Regions from separate parts of the Mesorhizobium sp. M8A.F.Ca.ET.057.01.1.1 genome, predicted to be linked through region 2. Evidence: predicted binding sites of a transcription regulator. Region 2 holds the regulator's gene; the other holds the start of a gene.
What was found. Region 2 encodes LexA, which represses DNA repair genes until DNA is damaged. Its sites were predicted from a motif close to TGTTCNNNNTGTGTTCNG; they were not measured.

Region 1 (3,413 bases), 1.0 Mb from region 2:
GCGCCGCCACGCGGTGCACCACCATGTCGACGAAAGCGCCAATTTCGGCGTGACGTCGATATTCTGGGATCGGATTTTCGGCACCGCGCGGCTTTGACGTGGGCGGGGGGTGTTTCGACAGGCCACCAACATGATTTGTGATCTGCCGGGCGATGATAAACGCCGGGCCTGAAATCTAGGCCGAGCGATCTGGCCAGAACAACCAGATGAGCGCGGCGGCCATCAGGACCCAAATTCCAACGATGAATGCGAGACCGCCGCGGCTGGTCGGCCTGGATCGGCGAATGGCCTCCGCGCGAAACTCCGCCATCAGATCGGCGGGGATCAATTTCACCGCAAGCAGGATGCCGAGCGGTACGATGATCAGATCGTCCAGATATCCGAGGACGGGAATGAAATCGGGTATCAGATCGATAGGACTGAGCGCGTAGGCGGCAACCGCGCCTGCAGCAACCTTGGCGTACCAGGGAACGCGGGGATCGCGTGCGGCCAGCCACAAGGCGACCACATCTCGCTTGATGGCCCTTGCCCATTGCTTTGCCTTGTCAAGGATGATCACACGGCAACCCTCTTTGATAAGATCTCGAAGCGTCGGCGTCTCCGCTCCCTTCGCTTCGATCATTGCAACCATGTTCGCGATCTGCAAACTGACCCGCTACCCAATTTCGCCTCGTCTTGACAAGCCGTGCCTGCCGGATGCTAGTTGCCGCCAGATGCTTGGGCGTGAGGGAACTGCCGTGAGGAAGATTTATCAAAAGCCGGTGCTGGTGAAGCGCGAGCTGCTGTCGGCCGTGACCGCGGCGCCGCCTGGTTCGGCACGTTGATCCGCAAGGCGTGAGCGACGGGGAGGGCTCCTCCGCTCACAGTTCCTTTTCCGCCAGTTCCCTGAATTCGTCGGGCACCGAACGGGCTGTCTCAAGCGCCAAAGTGCCGTAGCCGACCGCCTGTTTGCCGAAGCGCTCGCGGATCTTGTCGATGGCGCGGTCGGCGCCGAAGCGCGCGAGGCCCTTTCGGCTGCCGGGGCGGCGCTTTTCGTCGGCAAGGCCGAGCGGCAGGTCGAGCTGCAGTTCGGCGCTCTCCTCCAGATGCGAGACCGAGATCGCCAGCAGCGAGATGGTTTTCTCCCGTGGGTGATCGGCGAGCACGCCGCGCACCAAGTCGCCGGCGATCTCGGCCAGCATGATGGTCGCCGAGATCGGCTGTTCCAGCGTGATTGAGCGCGTGACGGCGCTGAGATCGGCGAAGCGCACGCGCACCGTCACCGTGCGGCCGGGACGGTTCTTGGCGCGCAGCCGGCTGGCGACGCGGTCGGCCAGATGCAGCAGTGTCGGCACGATCACCCGCGCCACGGCCGGTTTTTGCCCGAGTGCCGATTGCGCGCCGGCCGAGTGCGCCCGGCGCTTCGTCTCCAGCTTGCGCGGATCGCGGTTCCACGCCAGGGCCGCGAGCTTGTCGCCGGCGGCGGGGCCGAGCAGCCGCGTCAGCGCGCCGCTGTGGGTGCGGGCCAGTTCGCCGATGGTCTCGACGCCGGTCTCGGCAAGCCGCGCCCTGGTTGCCGGCCCGACGCCCCACATCAGCGAGACCGGCAAATCGTGCAGGAAGGCAAGCTCGATGCCGGGGTCGACCACCACCAGCCCGTCGGGCTTGGCAACCTGCGAGGCGATCTTGGCCAGGTGCTTGGTGCGCGCCACGCCGATCGAGATCGGCAGGCCGAGTTCTGCCCGCACACGGCGGCGGATCATCGTGGCGATCTCTTCTGGCTGTCCGAACAGATGCGTGCAGCCGGCGACATCGGCAAAAGCCTCGTCGATGGAAATGCGCTCGACCACCGGCGTGAAATCGTCGAGCACCTTGATTGCCGCGTCGCCCAGCCGCTGGTAGTGGCTGAAATTGCCGCCGACGAAGATCAATTGCGGGCAAAGCTCGCGCGCCTTGCGCCCCGGCATGCCGCCGCGCACGCCGAAGGCGCGCGCCTCATAGGAGGCAGCAAGCACCACGCCGCCGCCGACCGCGATCGGCTTGCCGCGCAGGGTGGGGTCGAGCAATTGCTCGACCGAGGCATAGAAGGCGTCGAGATCGGCATGCAGGATGGTGGCCGTCGTTTCCATCCTGTTCCGCTCATCCGCGATTGCTGATAGACCGGAACATATAGAGAACAAAAGCGGACCATTGTCAATCTGGAGCTTCCGGGCGCCAACGTTGCGGAATCCCGCTGCTTTCGGTCCAATCGCCCCCGCCTACACAACATGCTCCGCTCGCAGCGCTGCCTTCATCCGTTCCAGCGCCGGTTCGCCGCCGGCCGCCAGTTCCTCGGCGATGCGGGCCAGCTCGTCATCGGCCTTGCGATGCTTGCTGCCCCAGGCGCCGAGCGTGGCAAGCACCGGAAGCAAATCGATGCCGGCCTCGGTCAGCCGGTAGATCGCCTTCAATCCGTGGCTCGGGTCGTCGCTGCGGGTGAGGATGCCTTCGTCCTGCAGTGTCTGCAGCCGCTCGGCCAGGGTGCGCGAGGAAATGCCTTCATCGGATTGCAAGAACTCGCGAAAATGCTTTTTGCCAGCGAAGATCAGGTCGCGGATGATGAGCAGCGTCCAGCGGTCGCCGAACAGTTCCAGCGACAGGTTGATCGGGCATGCGGATCGTTCGCGCGTCGACATCCCTATGGTTCCAATTTTAAATCACTTTACTATTGACATCATTTTTCCCGGCAGGTCAAATGGTTCCGAAAGTAAACCATAGCTGAGCAAATCTGAAAAGGACACTCGATGAAAAGGCTCATCCTGCAGATGCAGATGTCGGTCGACGGTTTCGTCGGCGCCGATGCCGATCACCCGTGGCAGCTTTGGGAGTGGGGCGACGACAATGGCTGGGACGCCGAGCTGAAACAGGATTTCAACGCCGTGTTCGCCGGCATCGACACCATCCTGCTCAGCCGCAAGATGGCCGAGGAGGGCTATCTCACCCATTGGGGCAATGCGGCGAGGAAATATCCGGCCGATCCCTTCTATGCTTTCGCCCGGCGCATCGTCGAAGCGCGCAAGGTGGTGCCGAGCGACAGGCTCAAAGCCTCGCGTTGGGAGCGCACGACGGTGGTGAGCGGCGACCTGCCGCGCGAGGTCAACGCGCTGAAGGCGGGCGAGGGCGGCAACATGGCCGTCTTCGGTGGCGCCGGCTTTGCGTCGGCGCTGATCGCGGCCGGGCTGGTCGACGAGTTCCAGCTGTTCGTCAATCCTGCCGTGCTGGGCGCCGGCCGCCGCATCTTCGACGAGGGCGGTTTCCGAAACCTGCGGCTGCTCGGCTCGAAGGCCTATGCCTGCGGCATGGTGGTCAGCCGCTACGCGCCGGCGGGCTGATCCGGCGCATACGGGCCTCGCGCCGATAAAAAAGCCGTTTGGCCGGAATCCTTTGCCCGCTTT
Region 2 (3,413 bases):
GCGTTGAGCTGGGGATGCTCGCCGAAATTGGCAATGCCGACGCGTATCTGGTCGGCGGCGGCGCTGCCGGCGCTGATGATCAATGCCCCTGCCAGGGCCAATCCCGACAGCCAAGCAGATTTCGACTTCAACATCATTTCCTCCCAGATTTGATTGGTGCCGCCCATCGGGCCGCACTTGCAGCGATCATGGTCAGTCCCTCGCTGCGTGTCAAACATTATATATAATTCTTGCCATGACCCAACTTCATATATAATTTTCGCAGGCCCGACGCTGGACGGACCGCGATGCAGGACAAAACGAGCTCCACAAAGACGGAGGCAGCCTATCAGCTGTTGCGGCGCGATATCCTGACCACGCGCCTCATGCCCGGCGCCCCGCTGAAGCTGAGTGCGCTACGAGGGACCTATGGCGTCGGCTGGACGCCGTTACGCGAAGCCTTGTCGCGGCTCGAGGCCGAACGCCTGGTCACCGCCATCAGCAACCGCGGTTTTACCGTGGCTCCGGTGTCGCGAGCCGAACTGGAGGACCTGGCGCGCGCCAGGATGGTGGTCGAGATCCCGCTGTTCCTCGAATCGATGGAGAAAGGCGGCAAGGAGTGGGAGGATGCCGTGGTCACCGCCCACTACCGGCTCTCCCGTTGCAAGACCGCGGTCGACGATCCCTCGGATGCGGCCGTCGACAAATGGGACGAGAATCACGAGGCTTTCCATGCGGCGTTGCTGAGCGCCGCCACATGCGATTGGCTGCTGCGTTTCCGCTCGACGATCTCGGATCAACTGCGGCGGCATCATCGTTTTCTTGGTCTGGCGCCGACATTGCGGGCCGCGGCCGGCCTCAAGGATGGCTACGAAGAGGCGATGGAGGCACTGCGCGAAGCGATTGCGATCGAACATCATACCGCGATTATGGAAGCGGCACTCGATCGTGACGTCGAGCGGGCCAAGGCACTGATGGCGGCCCATATCGGCTACACCCTGCACGTCTATGTCCACAGCGAAGACAGCGGCGCTACCAAATACGCCGCCCGCGCCGGCAGCTTGAAAGCGGGTTCGGGATGACTTCGGCGCTTCCGCGACACCTATTCGCACGCGCTGGTCGCAGGGGGCCGGACGCCTGGGTCCATCGCAGCCCCGAGGCCACCAGTCGTTGGCGTTTTGGTTTCGTTTCGTTCCGCGAGTAGCGGACCGATAAACTATACGATCCGACCGGCAAAAGCCTTCCGAAATGGCTGATGCCAAGTCTGGGCAGAGGATGGGCCACAGCCTATTAACCATAACGATTTCAATGAGCCTGCCGATGGCGGAAAAGGTCGGTTTCGGCGCGCGGTCACGGACAAAAAACTTCAGACGCCTTAACAACTTCATTAAACTTTAAACGGTTGCGGAACACAACTGGAACAGATAGTGTTTGTTCTGGGTTTGTTTTTTCGATTCCGGTTCAGACCTTCGTTCAATGCCTTGGGGGCCGCCATGCTGACACGCAAGCAACATGAACTGCTGATGTTTATCCACGAACGGCTCAAGGAAAGCGGGATACCGCCCTCCTTCGACGAGATGAAGGAAGCGCTCGATCTTGCCTCCAAATCCGGGATTCATCGCCTGATCACGGCGCTGGAGGAACGCGGCTTCATTCGCCGGCTACCCAATCGGGCGCGTGCGCTGGAAGTGCTGCGGCTTCCGGATTCGATCGCGCCCGGCCTGAACGCGGCGAAGAAATTCTCGCCAAGCGTCATCCAGGGCAGCCTTGGTCAAAACAATCTTGGCCGCCAGCTCAAGCCCGTGACGGCCCCTTCGCGCCTGCCTGCCGCCGGCAATGACGACGATGCGGTTTCAGCCGTGTCCATCCCGGTCATGGGCCGTATCGCCGCCGGTGTGCCGATCGATGCCATCCAGCATCAGACCCATTCGATCTCGGTGCCGCCGGATATGATCATGGGCGGCGAGCACTATGCGCTGGAGGTCAAGGGCGACTCGATGATCGAGGCCGGTATCTTCGACGGCGACACGGTCATCATCCGCAATGCCGATACGGCAAGTCCGGGCGAAATCATCGTGGCGCTGGTCGACGAGGAGGAAGCGACGCTGAAGCGGTTCCGCCGTAAAGGCGCCTCGATCGCGCTCGAAGCCGCCAATCCCGCCTATGAAACGCGCATTTTCGGGCCGGACCGGGTCAAGGTACAAGGCAAGCTTGTCGGGCTGATCAGGCGCTACTGAGACGGTTTGCCATCGGACTTGTCGGGCTTTTTATAGGGCGGCAGCCCCCTCGCCTCGCGTGAGAATTTTCGCTGCTCGTGCCAGGGCCGGTATGGTCCCTCGACAGCGAATTCGATCGCAGCCGGAGTTGTAGCCGACTGGGGATCGAAGAAGACGGCAGCACTTCCCTTGCGGGCGAGTTGCCGTTTCGTGACGACGAGAACCAGCGGATTGTGGCAGGCGTCATAGGCGGTCGCATCATTGACGACGATCAGGTCGGCGAAAGCGCAGGCTTTCCAGGTGTTCTTGCGATCCTCGACATAGGCTACGATCGCGCCGGAAGGGTGCCTGGCAAGGCAAAGGCCTTCGCGGCAATAGAACGGCGATCCCTGCGGCAGGTCGGTGGGAGCGGCAATATCGAATTGCCCGTCCGCCTTGTCGAACATTTCCGGTTTGACGATTGTTTCGGAGATCAGAGCGCGTTTCCAGTTGTCGGCTGCGAATTCGTTCGGACGTTCCCGGTTGACGGCCAGTTCGCCATTGCCGATCGGCAGGGCGACCAGCCGCGCGTCTTCCGAGATCAGCACATCGGGCGTGCGTATGTCCGACACAGTCAACAGACCGGCAAGTGCGAATGGCAGCGCCGCGAGCCGCAGCCAGGTCGTCGCCATCGTCGCGATGACCAGCGCGACGGCCACCAGCAGCACGGATTGCTGCGAGATCAGCCCTACCCCATCGATTGGCGAGCGCTCCGATATCCATGACGATACGGCGATCATCGCTGTCAGGCCTTTACCCATCACGTAGAGAAACGGACCGTCGGCACCGAAGGGCATCGCCAGCGAACTGAGGACCGCAAAAGGCATGACGACCAGCGACACGATCGGCATGACGGCCAGATTGGCGAACAGGCTGAGCGGCGACACCCGCTGGAAATGCCAGATGGCGAACAGCGCCGTCGCGCTACCGGCGATGATGGACGTCATGGCCAATCCACCTGTCGCCAGCAGGAATTTTCGCATCAGGAACCCGGGAAGGGATCGCTTCGGCGGCGGTGGCTTCGTCTTGCCCGCATGGTGGTCCGCCCAGCCGGCATAGGCGCCAACCAGGGCCGCTGTTGCCGCGAACGACATCTGGAAGCTCGGGCCGACGACCTCGTGCGGGGAAACCAGGATGACGGCGATCGCCGAGATCGCCAGGTTGCGCATGGTGAGCGCC

Region 1: the regulator LexA is predicted to act here: its motif matches at 2,141-2,158, upstream of dinB (DNA polymerase IV).

Annotation. Positions count from the first base shown of each region.
Region 1 is NZ_CP034454.1:2,190,053-2,193,465, forward strand. It holds gene EJ077_RS10040 (sterol desaturase family protein) at 1-97, shown strand, start outside; gene EJ077_RS10045 (YkvA family protein) at 176-559, opposite strand; gene dinB (DNA polymerase IV) at 861-2,108, opposite strand; gene EJ077_RS10055 (winged helix-turn-helix transcriptional regulator) at 2,238-2,654, opposite strand; gene EJ077_RS10060 (dihydrofolate reductase family protein) at 2,763-3,350, shown strand.
Region 2 is NZ_CP034454.1:3,203,155-3,206,567, reverse strand. It holds gene EJ077_RS14970 (ABC transporter substrate-binding protein) at 1-134, opposite strand, end outside; gene EJ077_RS14965 (GntR family transcriptional regulator) at 288-1,061, shown strand; gene lexA (transcriptional repressor LexA) at 1,473-2,216, shown strand; gene EJ077_RS14955 (ComEC/Rec2 family competence protein) at 2,210-3,413, opposite strand, start outside.